DNA from 2 places in the Colwellia sp. BRX10-1 genome. Region 1 is predicted to be linked to the other one. Evidence: predicted binding sites of a transcription regulator. Region 1 holds the regulator's gene; the other holds the start of a gene.
What was found. The regulator LexA, encoded in region 1, represses DNA repair genes until DNA is damaged. The targets are predictions, from matches to a motif close to TACTGTATNNNNATACAGTA.
Positions count from the first base shown of each region.

Region 2: a site for LexA is predicted at 1,451-1,470, ahead of H4J75_RS12595 (LexA family transcriptional regulator). Genes of this name have one in related genera too.

Region 1 covers NZ_JACGWC010000002.1:145,523-153,911, reverse strand. The annotation lists gene H4J75_RS03155 (ATP-binding protein) at 1-217, opposite strand, end outside; gene H4J75_RS03150 (DUF6942 family protein) at 338-868, opposite strand; gene H4J75_RS03145 (alpha/beta fold hydrolase) at 1,244-2,062, shown strand; gene lexA (transcriptional repressor LexA) at 2,139-2,774, shown strand; gene coxB (cytochrome c oxidase subunit II) at 3,340-4,896, shown strand; gene ctaD (cytochrome c oxidase subunit I) at 4,908-6,500, shown strand; gene H4J75_RS03125 (cytochrome c oxidase assembly protein) at 6,512-7,093, shown strand; gene H4J75_RS03120 (cytochrome c oxidase subunit 3) at 7,146-8,030, shown strand; gene H4J75_RS03115 (DUF2909 domain-containing protein) at 8,109-8,324, opposite strand; gene H4J75_RS03110 (SURF1 family protein) at 8,381-8,389, shown strand, end outside.
Region 2 covers NZ_JACGWC010000014.1:59,730-68,118, forward strand. The annotation lists gene H4J75_RS12585 (endonuclease/exonuclease/phosphatase family protein) at 1-550, opposite strand, end outside; gene H4J75_RS12590 (PolC-type DNA polymerase III) at 717-1,331, opposite strand; gene H4J75_RS12595 (LexA family transcriptional regulator) at 1,483-1,896, shown strand; gene H4J75_RS12600 (Y-family DNA polymerase) at 1,884-3,140, shown strand; gene H4J75_RS12605 (EAL and HDOD domain-containing protein) at 3,398-4,621, opposite strand; gene H4J75_RS12610 (DUF342 domain-containing protein) at 4,943-6,616, shown strand; gene hflX (GTPase HflX) at 6,787-8,139, opposite strand.

The DNA.
Region 1 (8,389 bases):
CGAGAGAGAAAAACTGCCAGAACAATTTTAATGAACGTGATCTGGTCTGTAAATAGCTATGAACAACAAAGAATACTGCGGTAGCCTGTAATAATATAGTAGGAAGTGATAGCAAAAGAGCAGAGGAAATATCAAGAGTGCTGGTGATCGTTGCATAGGGTAATAAGGTTAAAATTATTGTAATAAATAAAAGTGTTTTTTTATTAAAATATAGCAATGATGTGATCCAATATTAAAGTGACGTTTAGTATGTTGCCTAATCATGAGGCTAATTATTTTCTCCTTTAATAAATATAGTATACATTAATTTAACACTATATAAATGAATGAAAAGCTTTCACTGGCTATTTATATCGTTGAGTAAAAAGGCTAATTTTTCAATATTAGCATTCGACAATTGCCGATAATCAAAATAGGGACACACAATTAAATTTTTAGCTTTATCAATAGCAAATTGTTCATCTAGCCAAGTGAAATTAGCGTTTAGTTGATTTGTCGCTAACAAATTTTTGGCGTAGGTTTTTCCACAAATAATATGCAGAGTTTGCTTAGTGGTTGATAACTGAGGCGGAGAAAATAATAAAGCCGTTTGAGAGCCTTGCTGCAGCAAAAATCGCTCTCGATATTTTTGCCAAGTTGGCGCAAGTGTTGAGTAAGCGAATTTTTCTTTATCGAGTGCGTAAAGCAGCTTCGCATAAACATTGAAAACTTTCCGCCAACCATTGCCACAAGCTTGATTAACCATCTCTATTTCGCCCAAGGTTAGCGGCGATAGACAAGATAATTGCTGATATTCAAGCATACTCGGTTTATTGCCAATATAAACGGCGACGCTAAAGTTTGAGCAACCTAAACCAATAACATTCAATGGTACTTAACTCATTTTACGTGGGGGGTATGTTGAATTGTAAATTTATAATCGAGACAAGTAAAACGTCCTTAAAATTTTTTTGCTTGAATGTATGTAGTTACTGGTAAAGTTAGATCGATTGAAGATTATCAATGTCTAACAGATAACTAATATAAAATGTTAATATCGTATAGCTTTCTATGGCTATTTAAAGGTCCACGCGAGAAGTTTATCGAAAAAAATGACATTACAAGGGTAATGGCTTCAAATTTTGTTGGAGAAAACTGTTTTATATTTTATATTTGTGGCAGCTAAAAATATATTGCTTAGCTGCTGTTTAACATGACTACAGTATCAATAATGAATTCTAAAAAAAAATGATGGAGCGCAGCTATGAATGAAAAAATTGCAGCACTTAAGTCAGACCTAGCGCTACTTAAAGAACAATTTAGTAAAAAAATTACTGATGCAGAAACTCGTTTAAAAAATATGATTGAACAAGAAAGCTTAGATACTTCGGTTGAACGTGGCTATAAAATTCAAGCTTCTTTTGAAGAGCCAGCAGATTCTTTAGCTAATGGTGAATGTGTAATTTTACTGCATGGGCTTGCACGTTCGGCTAACTCCATGAAAGCTATTGAAAAACGATTGTTAGCAGAAGGATATTTTGTGATAAATATCAACTACCCTTCTAGAGATTATTCGATAGAAGAGTTGGCTGAAAAAGTGATTTCTAAAGCGCTATTAATTTGTGAAAATCGCCAAGTTAACTTTGTTACCCATTCAATGGGCGGTATATTAGTTCGCCAATATTTAAGTATGCATAAAATACCTAATTTACATAAAGTCGTGATGCTAGGTCCACCAAACAAAGGCAGTGAAGTTGTTGATAAACTAAAAAATACACCTGGTTTTAGTTTCATCAATGGTGATGCGGGTATGCAATTAGGTACCGGCGAATTCAGTGTCCCTAGTAACCTTGGCAATGCTAATTTTGATTTGGGTGTTATTGCCGGTAATCAAAGTATTAATTGGATATTATCAACACTTATTCCTGATAAAGATGATGGTAAAGTTTCGGTTGCTAGTACCAAACTTGATGGTATGAATGATCACATTGAAATGGAAACGACCCATCCATTTATGATGAAAAACGAAAAAGTTATCGAACAAGTTATCCATTATTTAAAATCAGGGAGTTTTCAAAAATAATTCGGCTAGAAAACTTGCCTTTACTAACGACCTGTATATACTCACAGTAACAACTGTGTAAATTTACAGGCTCCCTATGCTAAATGAAATCAGCGAATTACGCCCTCTAACGAACCGACAACAACAAGTTTTTGATCTGATCAAAGACAAAATAAGCGATACGGGCATGCCACCAACGCGTGCTGAAATAGCCAAGTTTTTTGGCTTTAAATCAGCAAATGCAGCAGAGGAACATTTAAAAGCTTTGGCTAAAAAAGGCTATATAGAAATGTTGCCAGGTACTTCTCGCGGCATTCGTTTGACTGAGAAGTTAATGGAAGAAGCCGGTTTACCTTTAATCGGCAGAGTGGCTGCAGGTGAACCTATTTTAGCTGCAGAGCATGTTGAAGATCATTACAAAGTTGATGGTAATTTGTTCCACCCAGCTGCTGATTACTTATTGAGAGTTAATGGCGAAAGCATGAAAAATATCGGCATACTTGATGGTGACTTGTTAGCGGTTCATCAAACGACCGATGTACAGAATGGCCAAGTAATTGTTGCTCGTGTCGAAGAAAATGTTACGGTTAAACGTTATAAACGAGAAGGTAACATCGTTTACTTACATGCAGAAAATGATGACTTCTCTCCTATAAAAGTCGATTTGTCTGATCAAGAGTTTAATATTGAAGGGTTGGCTGTTGGCGTTATTCGCTCGGCAGACTGGATGTAGTTAAGTTAACCTATCCAATAAACTTGGTGGTAACTAAATCAATTTATCTAACAAATATAGTATTAATTACGTCAAACTGCTCCGCAAACTTTAGTGTATAAAATAGGCTAAAGTTTGCTTTTCTAACCTTTCGTATTCTTTTCATGCAAACCTTTCTCTTTACTAAGAATAATTTTCATTCTAAAGCCCATTCAAACAACTTTATCTTTCTCTGATTAAAAAACAACCAAGATCAATTTTTGCAATACGCGTATTTATACTCAGCTGTTTATTTTTAATACTACGGCTACAGCCCTTTGTTATTAGGCCTTTGCTTGTATTAGAGTTGATACTCTATTGTTTTTATTGGTTTTTATTTTAAAATAGCTCGATTTTTAAATTGACCCAGATCAACTTTTAAGTAATTCTAGTTTGGAATGTGTACAAATATAAATATAAGGCGATGTTGTCGACGCTAACTGGTTGATAACAAAATCGCTAAGAAAATAATAAAAATCCGTACTAAAGGATGTGTTTTGTCCTAGGTATCAAGTTTTAAACTTTTATAGGGTGAAGGAGATGTCGTGTGAAAAGACGTAACCTAGGTTGGCTGTTGTTGGGGAGTGTTCTTTCCAGTTCAGCTTGGGCAGATATGCAATTAAATCTGACCAAGGGTGTAACAGAAGTAAGTAGAGATGTTTACGATCTACATATGCTCGCAATGTATATATGTGTAGCAATTGGTGTGGTCGTTTTTGGTGCTATGTTTTGGTCAATGGTTTTCCATCGAAAATCCAAAGGGGCTAAATCAGCAGATTTTCATGAAAGTACAAAAGTAGAAATCCTCTGGACAGCAATTCCCATTGTCATTCTTATCGCTATGGCTGTACCAGCAACAAAAACACTGATTGAAATGGAAAATAACGACGATTCTGACGTTACCATTCAAGTTACCGCCTCTCAGTGGAAATGGCATTACAAATATTTTGATCAAGATATTGAGTTCTACTCCGTTTTATCGACGCCAAGATCACAGTATGAAACACAAGAAGGTAAACACCTTAATGTTGATGCTGGCGATAAAGTCAAAGGTGAAAATTACCTACTCGAAGTTGATAAACACCTTGTCATTCCAGTTAATAAAAAAGTACGATTTTTAATCACTTCTGACGACGTTATTCATGCTTGGTGGGTACCTGCTTTTGCTGTAAAGCAAGATGCTAACCCAGGATTTATTAATGAAGCATGGACAAAAGTTGACAAGCCTGGGATATACCGAGGTCAGTGTGCTGAGCTTTGTGGCAAAGACCATGGTTTTATGCCAATTGTTGTCGAAGTAAAGTCTGAAGCAGACTATGCAAAATGGCTTGATGAACAACACCAACTCAACGCTCAAGCCGCTGCTGCTGAGAAAGCATCTCTTAACGCTTCCGCATCAATGGATGAATTGATGACCTTGGGTGAAACTACCTATATTGCCCACTGTGCTGCCTGTCATCAAGTTTCTGGTGCTGGTCTACCTCCTGCATTTCCTGCACTTAAAGGAAGTCCAGTTGCTACGGGTAGTATTGCCGCGCATATTGATATTGTACTCAATGGTAAAGCGGGTACAGGTATGCAAGCTTATGGTAAGCAGTTAAGTATGAAGCAAATTGCTGCAGTTGTGACCTACGAGCGTAATGCTTGGGGTAACAATACCGGTGATGCCGTACAAGCCGCTGATGTTAAAGGTGCTGCTAAGGGATCAGGCAATGACACAGAAACACCGGTAGCAGTTGCTGAAATGGTTGCTGAAGAAGCCCCAGTAGAAGATCTAACTAAAGTGTACAGCGAAGATGAACTGATGGTTATGGGTGAGCAAGTTTACATGAAAGCTTGTGCTGCTTGTCATCAAGTTTCTGGTGCGGGTTTACCTCCGGCATTTCCAGCACTAAAAGGTAGTGCAATTGCACTGGGTGATATTGCTGTGCATATAGATATGGTTATTAATGGCAGTAAGAAAAACCCTGCTATGGCTGCTTTTGGTAGCCAGTTAACTAAAACCGAAATAGCGGCAGTTGTTACTTATGAGCGTAATGCTTGGGGCAATAACACCGGTGATTTAGTACAACCTGCAGCTGTTGATGCTGCTAGTGCGAAGTAGGAGGATATAAAATGACTACAGACGTTATAGAACAAGAATCGCACGACGATCATCATGATGACCATAAAATGAAAGGCATCAAACGTTGGTTGTACACGACAAACCATAAAGATATAGGTACGTTATATCTATGGTTTGCTTTTATTATGCTATTAACCGGCGGCGCTTTAGCCATGGTTATTCGAGCCGAGTTATTCCAACCCGGTTTACAAATAGTGGAGCCTGATTTTTTCAATCAGCTAACAACCGTACATGGTTTGATCATGGTATTTGGTGCAATTATGCCGGCCTTTACCGGGTTTGCTAACTGGATGATACCTATGATGATTGGTGCTCCAGATATGGCCTTACCACGTATGAATAACTGGAGCTTCTGGATTCTACCTTTTGCTTTTGGGATTCTTTTGTCTACATTCTTTATGGAGTCAGGTGCGCCTAACTTTGGTTGGACATTCTACGCACCACTTTCTACAACCTATTCAAATGGTAGTACGGCATTTTTTGTTTTTGCTGTTCATATTATGGGTATCTCATCAATAATGGGCGCAATTAATATTGTTGTTACTATTATGAATATGCGTGCGCCTGGTATGACTTACATGAAAATGCCATTGTTTGTTTGGACATTTTTTATTACCGCGTACTTATTGATTGCGGTGATGCCCGTGCTCGCAGGTGTGGTAACTATGTTGTTAACCGACACTTATTTTGGTACTAGTTTCTTTGATGCCGCTGGTGGCGGTGATCCGGTATTGTTCCAGCATCTTTTCTGGTTCTTCGGGCATCCTGAAGTTTACATCATGATTTTACCTGCTTTTGGTATTGTTTCGACAATTATCCCAGCGTTTGCTCGTAAGAAGTTATTTGGCTACAGCTCAATGGTTTATGCAACGGCATCGATTGCTGTGTTGTCATTTATTGTTTGGGCGCATCACATGTTCACGACAGGTATGCCGTTATTTGGTGAACTGTTCTTCATGTATTGCACCATGTTAATTGCCGTACCTACGGGTGTTAAAGTGTTCAACTGGGTCGCAACTATGTGGCGTGGTTCAATGAGCTTTGAAACGCCGATGTTATTTTCTATCGCGTTTGTCATCTTATTTACTATAGGCGGATTCTCTGGTTTGATGTTGGCATTAACACCTGTTGATTTCCAATACCATGATACCTACTTTGTTGTTGCTCATTTTCATTATGTATTAGTTACCGGTTCATTATTCTCGATTTATGCTGGTGCATACTTCTGGTTGCCAAAATGGACAGGTCATATGTATAACGAGTCGTTAGCTAAATGGCATTTTTGGTGTTCACTGATTTCAGTTAATTTACTATTCTTCCCTATGCACTTTTTAGGATTAGCGGGCATGCCTCGTCGTATTCCAGATTATGCGTTGCAGTTTGCTGATTTCAACAAGTGGGTCAGTATTGGTGGTTTTGCCTTTGGTCTTTCGCAACTAATATTCTTAGCGGTAGTCATTAAGTGTATTAGAGGTGGAGAGAAAGCATCGGCTAAACCTTGGGATGGCGCTGAAGGTTTAGAGTGGACTGTTGCAAGTCCTGCTCCGTACCATACATTTTCAACACCACCAAAAATTGATTAAGTTAATAAAATATGAATAAAGGTGACGAATTGCAAAATTCAAATAACAAAGATAGCACTGCTATAACGAAAAACAATCAAGTGATAAAAAAGCTGGTTATGATTGTTTTTGGTATGTTTGGTTTTGGTTTTGCACTTGTCCCTTTATATGATGTGTTTTGTGATATTACTGGTTTGAATGGAAAAACGTCAACCACTGCCGCCGCTGTCTATAATGTTGAGCAGATTGACACAAAAAGAATTGTTACGGTGCAGTTTATTAGTCGAACCGCCCAAGGTATACCTTGGCAGTTTGAACCTATGGTCCGTGAAATAAAAGTTCATCCCGGTGAAATGAAACTTGTTAAATTTTATGCAAAAAATGAATCCACCCGCGATATTATTGGCCAAGCAGTTCCGTCAGTATCGCCCGGTTTAGCGGCAGCGTATTTTCAAAAAATTGAATGTTTTTGTTTTACGCAGCAACCGCTAAAAGCGAATGAAGAGGTAGAAATGGCGTTACAGTTTTATGTTGACCCAGAATTACCTGAAGATATTTCAACGCTAACTTTGTCTTACACTTTGTATGACGTGACCGGAAAAGTGGAATCGTAGCAATTTATACTGAGCACTTAGCGTGTAACAGTATTTGTTTAGGGGAATAATAATGACAACAAAAGAATATGAAAGTTATTACGTACCATCACAAAGTCATTGGCCAATTGTTGGCGCAGTGGCACTGTTTTTAATTGCTGTTGGCGCCGGGAACTATGTTTCTACGTTAAATAGTAGCGAAGGTGGCATTGGCGGTTACATATTGCTTGCCGGCATTTGTTTAGTTATATACATGCTCTATGGTTGGTTCAGTAACGTTATAAACGAATCGATGGCAGGTAAGTATAGCCATCAAATGGATAACTCATTTCGTCAAGGAATGAGCTGGTTTATCTTTTCTGAAGTGATGTTTTTTGCAGCATTCTTTGGTGCCTTATTTTATGCCCGCACGTTATCAGTACCTTGGTTGGGCGGCGCAGATAATAATGCCATGACTGGTGCTGTTTTATGGCCTGAGTTTGTCGCAAGTTGGCCGTTATTAGTCACACCAGATGGAACCGAAACAACTCAAATGGGCTGGTATGGCCTACCGTTAATTAATACTATTTTGTTATTAACGTCTTCAATTACTGCACATTTAGCACATTCAGCCTTAGAAAAAGATAATCGTAAAATGCTGAAAATATGGTTAGGTTTTACCATATTATTAGGTGTTGTCTTTTTATTCTTGCAAGTTGTCGAGTATATGCACGGCTATTCAGAAGAAATGAAATTGTACTTAACTAGTGGTATCTATGGTTCAACTTTCTACTTACTGACCGGTTTTCATGGTATGCACGTTACCTTAGGTACCGTCATGCTTATTGTGGTATTTTTAAGGGTGTTAAAAGGCCACTTTACCCCAACAAATGCTTTTGCTTTTGAAGCGGCAAGTTGGTATTGGCATTTTGTTGATGTGGTTTGGGTGATACTGTTTGTTTTTGTTTATATCGTATAAAAAATTACTGATATAAACGTTTAAGAAATATTGTAGGTGAAGCTAGCTTCACCTACTTTTTATTTTTAAGCGAGTTGATTAGAATGGTCGTGGGTGTGGCGTAATAACGCCTGTTAAAATAGCGACTAGCATAAGTATAATAATGAAGGCTGAAATCATCACGCGTCGGCCAATAAATTTTGACATTGACGGTTTACTTGGGTCATTTTTGTTTAAGACAAAGAGTGCCTGAAACAGGCTAAATACCATGAAGACTAAGCAGCCAATAATAATTATTTTTATCGCAAATGCCATTTAAAAATTTCCTATGTTGTTATGTTCGCTTTAAGCATATTTAAGGAATTAATTGTTTGAAAAAT
Region 2 (8,389 bases), on a different contig from region 1:
CTTCACTGCCACGTTGTATCGTTGAGCCCCAACCACCTGCCACTTGTGCTTTTAGGCTTTCAATAATGGTTTGCTCTGGCGTGCGACTTATATTTTTATCATCGACTTCAATCATAGAGCGCTTAGATTTAAAGTGCACAACATAACAATCACAGTTACCCATATGAGGCACATCAACTGTTGCCCTTAACACTTTTCGGCTAAAAGAGAATTTATCAGTTAAACCTAATGATAGTGCAAGTTCAGTGTTTGCTTTTACCGCAGCAACTTCAACAATAGGGTAACGAGATGCTATGGCAACAACAGGACGTTTATAAATAAAATCATCTATCACTTGTGGTTCATCAACCACGGCAAAATAACAATAGCCCTGCCCTGCAACTAATTGCTCTAGAGACTCAGGACTAAAGACTTCTTGGAAGCCAATAATGTCAGGTTGATATTCACGTAAATATTCAGCAATCCAATGTTGCTTTTTACGCCACTGCTCAGCACTATAAATTCGTTCAAATTCATAGAAAGCATTGGGCGGCTCAAGATAATTAAACAAATTAAAAGTAGCTATTTTAAGCTGTAAATTTGATACAGCTATAGAAGGCAGTATGGGATCTATTTCTTCTGGGGCTTTTTTATCTGGATAGTCGATAATGTTAACTCTAATAAACGTTGAACTGTGAGTATACCTGAGATAAAAAATTAAAAACCAACAAGATAAATTACCATTTAGTTAACAGCTTACTTACGTCACTTTTTGCTGTCTTTGATAACTTCTGTATTAATGCAAAAGGTACAAACTCGTGGTTAATTTTTTCTTCAATATCATCAAGCATCAACAACCACAATTTTGCCGTCATCTCAGCATCAAATAACGCCCGATGAAAAGCCCCATCTGATGGAATATTTTTATAACGAATAAGCGTACCTAATTTATGATTAGGTGCGTCTATATTGATTCTGCGAGAAACAAGTAATGAACAAATAAATTGCCCAAAGTATTTTCGATTAATGTTATTAAGCTCAGCGTCCAAGAATTTTTGATCAAAGGAAGCATTATGGGCAAGTAAATTATCGTCACCCAGAAAATCGGCAAATTGTGCCATCACTTCACCACAAGAGCCGACCTTAGCAAGCATCTGATTAGATATTCCGGTGTATTGCTCAATAAAACCACTGATCCTAAAACCAGGATTCATTAATGATTGAAATTTATCGGTAACCTTACCGTCTACAATTCTAACCGCACCTATCTCTATCGCTCTATCACCTTGATTGGGTGATAGTCCTGTGGTTTCAAAATCAAGTACCACTAACGAATTGGCATTTTCATGCATCTAAGTTAACCCTATAAATTTATGCAGCGCTGATTTTAACGGCTATATTTCAAAATGAAAGTAATCATTACTCGTAAGCAATGTTAAATTATTCTGTTCAATAATCAACTTAGAAACTATACTGTATAAAAACACAGGTGAGATTTAAGTAATGAAAGTTATTCCTATTTACATTGAAGCAGGTATTTCAGGGTTTGAATCACCCGCAGCCGAGTATAAAGAACTGGGGTTATCATTAGATAAACTTCTTATTAGGCATCCTAATGCCACATTTATTGGCCAAGCATCTGGTGAGTCCATGCAGGGTGTGGGCATTTTTGATGGTGATTTACTTATCGTTGATCGCTCACTCACCGCCAGAAATGGTGATGTCATCGTGGCAAATTACAATGGCTGCTTTGTCTGTAAGTTGATTGATAAAAAGCAAGCTCGGCTGTTATCAGCGTCTAAAGATTTTGCGCCAGTTAGCATCAAGCCCGAAGACGACTTTCAATTAGAAGGTATTGTTACTCGCTCTATTCGACTCCATCATCAAGCTCCTGAATTAACCGCATGTATGCATTAGTTGATGCAGTATCTTTTTATGCCAGCGCAGAAAAAGTCTTCGACCCGAACATAAGAAACAAGCCCGTTGTTGTTTTAACGAATAACGACGGCTGCATTTGTGCTGTTTGTCCTATTGCTCGACGGCTGGGTATTCCAAAATTCACCCCCTATTTTAAGATAAAGGACTTACTACATAAGCATGGTGTAGTGGTACGCTCTTCCAACTACGAGCTATATGCTGACTTAAGTGAAAGAATGATGAATGTTATTGCTAGGTATTGTGATGACCAATATATTTACTCAATTGATGAGTCATTTTTACATTTTAAAAACTATAGTGGCGTTATTAAAGATTGGCACCAATACGGCCATGAAATAAGACGTGCTATTTGGAAAGAAACTCGGTTACCGGTGGGAGTTGGCTTTGGCACAACATCAACCTTAGCTAAAGCAGCAAATCATGCAGCTAAAAAACTTGACGGTTACCAGGGTGTTGCCATTATTGATAACGCGCAAAGTGCGAAAGAAATATTAGAAAAAATGGCGGTAAATGAGGTTTGGGGTATTGGTAATAAAATATCTCAGCGACTAGAGCAGCAAAATATTAGCACAGCTCATCAATTATCAATGCAGTGCCCTAAAATTATGCGCAAGCAATTTAGTGTTATCACTGAACGTACGGTTAACGAATTAAAGGGGATTAGCTGTTTAAGCTGGGATGATGTAAAAGCACCTAAACGGGAAATATTCTCTACACGTAGTTTTGGTCAACGTATTGTAGATATACATACATTACAAGCAGCCTTAACTACCCATAGTACGATAGTCGCTAAAAAAGTAAGGTGTCAATCTTCACTTATCAAAAAACTGCTCGTGTTCGCTTCAAGCTCCCCCCATGATGAAAATTATTATAAACAAACAATGGTTTATACTTTTCCTTTAGCAACAGATAATAGTTGTGATATTGCTACAGCGGTCAGTTTAATACTCGCTGAAATATTTATACCAGGTGTGCATTTTTATCGTTGTGGTGTCGGTGCAATCGCCTTGGAAAGCAGACAACATCAACAAGCTGATTTATTTTTATCTGATCATTCAAACCCAATACTAATGAATTGTCTTGATAGTATTAATAGTCGTTACGGTAAGGGGACATTGACCTTGGGCGCAGAGGGAAAATCAGACTCCTGGCAAATGAAACGGCACTTTTTAAGTCCACAGTACACGAGTAACTGGCAAGACATTCCCAAAATTAGTTGCTAAACAAATAAAAAAACACTTTTTAAGTCAACAACACAAGAGTAACCACAAGTAACTGGCAAGACATCCCCAAAATTAGTTGCTAGGCAAATGAAAAAACACTTTTTAAGCCAACAACACAAGGGTAACCACAAGTAACTGGCAAGACATTCCCAAAATTAGTTGTTAGTGTTATTCGTAAGTTTAGTCACTGTAACCTTGAACTCATAATATTTAAGGATAAAGTTGCTAGTGATATAAAATGTCAAAGGGCTACCACCTTAAAAGATGTTCATCCCCCACTTTAATGCGTCGTAATAACAATTTAACAATCTAGTTTCAGAAATTTTATTACTGTCAATACAACGAGTAACACGCTTACTCGTTGATACTTCATAATGCTTAGCCAATGTTAATAGTTCTGACAATTCACCTTGTTGCTCAGATAACGCCAGTTTGATATCAGATGAAAAAAGAAAACTCTTTACAATATCTGCCATGGGTAAATTTAATATGGCATCTAAATTACTCAATATTCCGGTTAGAAAAGCTTTTTCATTAAGGTGACTGAATGATTTTTCTTTCGTTATGAGTTCCATCATTTTAGCGCGTACTAAAGACTCGATAAAAAGTTCTGGTGAACTTTCAGATGATAATGCTGACATTGATATAATTGCAACATACGGCTTTATTTTATCTGTTCCTAAGTAGGTAATAGCTTGCTTAATAGAAGTGATTTCAATATTGCCACACTCTGCGGCACTGTTTACCAACTTTAATATACCGCTCACTAACGTTACATCACGGCTAATAATTTCAGTCAGTTGGTTGAAGTCTAAGTGTGGTTTGTAAGCTTCTAAAAAAAGTTGAATTAAATTAATTTTTAGAGGAGATATAGACGTGCCGGACTTTATCTCGGGTTTGTGAAAAAAGTAGCCTTGATAATAGTCTATAGCTAGCGCTTTAAATTGTTGGTACTGCTGATTCGTTTCAATGCGTTCAGCAATTATTTTTATATGACTATTAGTTGATAATAGGCGTTTTTTCAGCCCTTCTATTTGAGTGAAAGTAACCTGTTCAATGTCAACTTTAATAATAGAGATATATGGAAAAAACACTTCCCATTTACTTTCGAAATTATAATTATCCAACGCAATGACATAACCCTTTTTATGAAGTTGAGCAACATTGAAAACGAGTTCATCAGAGATGTTAACTGTTTCAATAATTTCAACCACGATATTTTTTGGGTTAAAGAGCAAAGGCGATTTTTGTAATAAGGTAAACTCATCAAAATTAATAAAGGCCAATTTTCCAAGGCAAACATCGGCTAAATCACCCAATATATGGTTTTGAAATATAACTTTTGAGGTTGCTTTTTCTGGAGAATCCCCATTAAATACATTCTCTAAACTGTCTCTAAAGAGTAATTCATAACCGATAGTTTTAAGATTTATATCTAAAATCGCTTGCCTTGCGATGAAAGTGTTTAATACTATTTCCATTAATCAAACCTATGAGATTTCGTCCTTTAATAGTAGTTGATCTTCCTAGAAAATCTATGTAAATACTTATAAAACATAATAAAACCTATCAACGTATGGTTAGTTAGGTGTACAGTGACAGCAGACTAAAAAACACGCATTGAAAGATTAAAACGAGTCGATAAACTTTAATCTTGTCAATTCAGTGAACAGGCTGAATTTATTAGTATTCAAATAATAAACAATATTACAGCAGTAGCCGTAAACACCTTATTTATTAGCAATTAACCTCAATTTAAATGATAAAGTTGATATTAATGCAGACAAATCAATGAAGAATATATGTGTGATATAAAATTAACACTTCAAAACGAAGATAAAGATTTATTAATGACCATCACGCCTGTTAAAGGACAGCCAAAAGCTAACTTAAAAAAACTACAAACAACATTCAAATTATCTACATATTCTACTTTTTTACTGATTGACGGGGCGATGGAGTTACTACTAGCAGAAGTGGCTAAAAGTGATGAGAGTGATGAATCAAAAACGACGACAGGTATAAGTTCAATCATAGCAAATGCTGTTGATGCGAATTTAAAGGTCACATTGGGGCCTGAAAATATGTCAGCTACATTAGAATTTACCGCAGCTTATGGTGGTAAAGCCATTGAAAATACTGATGTTATTAATGTATTAAAAGAAAACAATATAACCAAGGGTATCATTAAAGAAAACATCATCAATATTGTAAAAGAGGGGCAGTTACTTCAAGGAGGTAAAAGTATATCTACCGAAATAGCAAAAGGTAAAATGAGCAGAAATGGAAAGGATGGTTACGTAAAATATTTAGTCGATAACCCCGCAGAGCAAATTATGTGTCCTAAGAAGCTCGAAAATGGCAATGTAGATATGCGTGAATTAGGTAATTTAATTCATGTAAAAGCAGGTAAAAAATTAGCTAAGCTAATACCACCAACCGATGGTGTTAAAGGCTTTGATGTAACCGGAGCGGCTATAGATGCAGTATCAGGTGAAACATGTTTTTTAGAGGAGTCTGAAGGTTCGTCTTTTTTAGATGAAAACAACAACATTCTTGTTGCTGCTATTGATGGTATGCCCAAGTATTTAGATAATAGTGTCGCTGTGCATAAGTTACTGGAAATTGAAAATATAGATGTTGGCACCGGAAACATTCGTTTTGATGGCTCTATTTATGTGCAAGGCAATGTTTGTGAAGGTATGCAATTATCCGCAACTGAAGACATCGTCATTGGTGGGTTAGTTGAAACCGCTTCAATTTCTGCAGGCGGCAATATATCGATTGCACTGGGCATTATTGGTCGACAAATATCAGACAAAAATGAGTTAAAGAACAGTACAATGATCAAAGCAGATGGAGATATTAGCGCGCAGTTTGCACAATATGTCGATTTTTTTTGTAAAAAAGATATTAACATTACACAATATATTTCTCATAGCCACATTACAGTTGAAGGTGATTTATGGGTGGGTAATATCACTAATGATAAAGCGGATGGAAAGTTGTTTGGTAGCCGTGTACTCACAGGAGGTTCCGTTCATATAGGCACTCTTGGTTCAGCTTGTGGCGCAATGACCTATTTAAATTTCAATTATTGGCCCAAAATTGTCGAAGAATTAAAAATAAGTGCAGATGAAGCAAACTATAAAATAATTAGGCGCTTACCTAGAATATATAAATTATTACAAAAGGCTAACGACCTAGATAACGAGAATACTAAACAGATAAATCGTATTACCCATGCATTAAAGCAGCACTTATACTTGTTAGGTAAACTCAATAAAGAATGGCTAGAAAAAGCGAATAATATCAATGAGCATTTAGCGATTTTTGAGCTAACAGCATATCAATCAATACTTTCAGGTGTAAATATTGAAGTCGCCACTAAAAACTATGCTTTTAAGCGTGACCATGAAGCCACACAGATAAAGTGGCTTGAAAATAAAATCAGTATAGAGCCAATAGTTAATTAATTGAAATAACTTAAATGAATTAACCTTCGAACACCATACTGATTCACTAGAGAAACCTTAGATTTTTAAATATTTATCCGTGTATAATCCCAGAACATTAATGACTCAGCAATAAATCACCGGGGTCACCACAGACATTGCTCAAATTAATGAACAGCACAGCCATCACTTTATAAGTTCTGCATACGCTTTTTTAATCTCTCTAAATCAATCGCGTTTGAGCGTACTGTAAGTTTAATGTGACTATACTCATAGTCTTCCTTGGTAACACTCATGCTCGATCGAATTTCACCTATGATACCTTTAGCGGTATAAGGAATAATAATCTCATCTTCAATCATATCGTCCTGCGCTGCGTTAACAATATATTTATGCAGCTTAGTGATATCAAGAGGATTTCGAGTAGAGGTGATCATAGCATCAGGAAACTCTTCCATCAGTGCTTGTTGTTGCTCAATACTAAGTTGATCAGATTTGTTGAGTACCAGTAATTTCTTACTGTCTTCAACACCGACTTCTGCCAGCACTTCGTGCACGACATCGAGTTGTGAACGAAAGGAAGCATCCGAAGCATCAACCACATATAAGAGTAACGAAGCATCATGAGCTTCGGCTAAGGTTGAATGGAATGAGGCAACCAAATCGTGCGGCAACTTTTTAATAAATCCAACCGTGTCTGACACTAATATCCGTGGTTGTGTGGCTGGGTATAGTGCACGAACTGTGGTATCAAGTGTTGCAAAAAGTTTGTTTTCGCCAACAACATCACTACCGGTAATCGCTCGCATCATTGATGATTTACCCGCATTGGTATATCCCACCAATGCCACACAAAAAAGCTCAGAACGTTGAATACGTCGGCCTTTCATTTCATGTTGAACACTGACCAATTCGCGTTTAAGGTCGGCTAATTGGTCGCGTACTGCTCGGCGGTTAAGTTCAAGCGTTGTTTCACCTGCACCTTTACCCATCTGACGTTCTTTATCACCACATGATGTTTCACGAAGTCGTGGTGCTACATAATTAAGACGAGCAATTTCAACTTGTAGTTTTGCTGTTTTAGTACGCGCATGACGACTAAATATTTCAATAATAATACCGGTGCGATCAAACACCTCTACGCCTAACTGATTTTCGACGTTACGCAGTTGAGATGGACTTAAGTCACAATCGAAGACCACGACATCTGCACAACCAAAAGGCAGGTTTTCTGATGGGATATCTGAAGGCACAGCAGAAATGTCAGTTTCATCGAGTAAATCATCAGCGTCATCTAAGCCTTCAACGACACCCTGGTTACCCGTAATGTGAGCTATTTCAGCTAATTTCCCCAAGCCCAGTACATTAACTTTCTTAGTCGAACTCTGCTTTTGAGATTGAGTGCCAACCACTTTGAAGCCAAGTGTTGTCACTAAGCGCGCAAGCTCTGCAAGTGATTCTGTTGCTTCATCACCTTTAAAGTGCGGTGTGCAAATAGAAATAAGTAAAGCGTTAGTAAGTGATGCTTTTGCTGTTAGTTGCATAATTATTTATGTTAGTGCACCTGAAGTGCAAACCTAAGTTTTTATCTAAAGTAGTGTTATCCTACGCTGTTATAGCTAAGCTTTATAGGGCAATGGCAGACTAAATAGCGAGTTTATTTTAGTTGATAAGAAATCACTGAATGATGTCGGTAGCAGATCCCGCGATTAAGAGAATAAACGCGGCTTAGTATGATGCACGCGATTATGATTCACCGCCAACTAAAAGCCTAAAACTTGCTGTAATCTATTA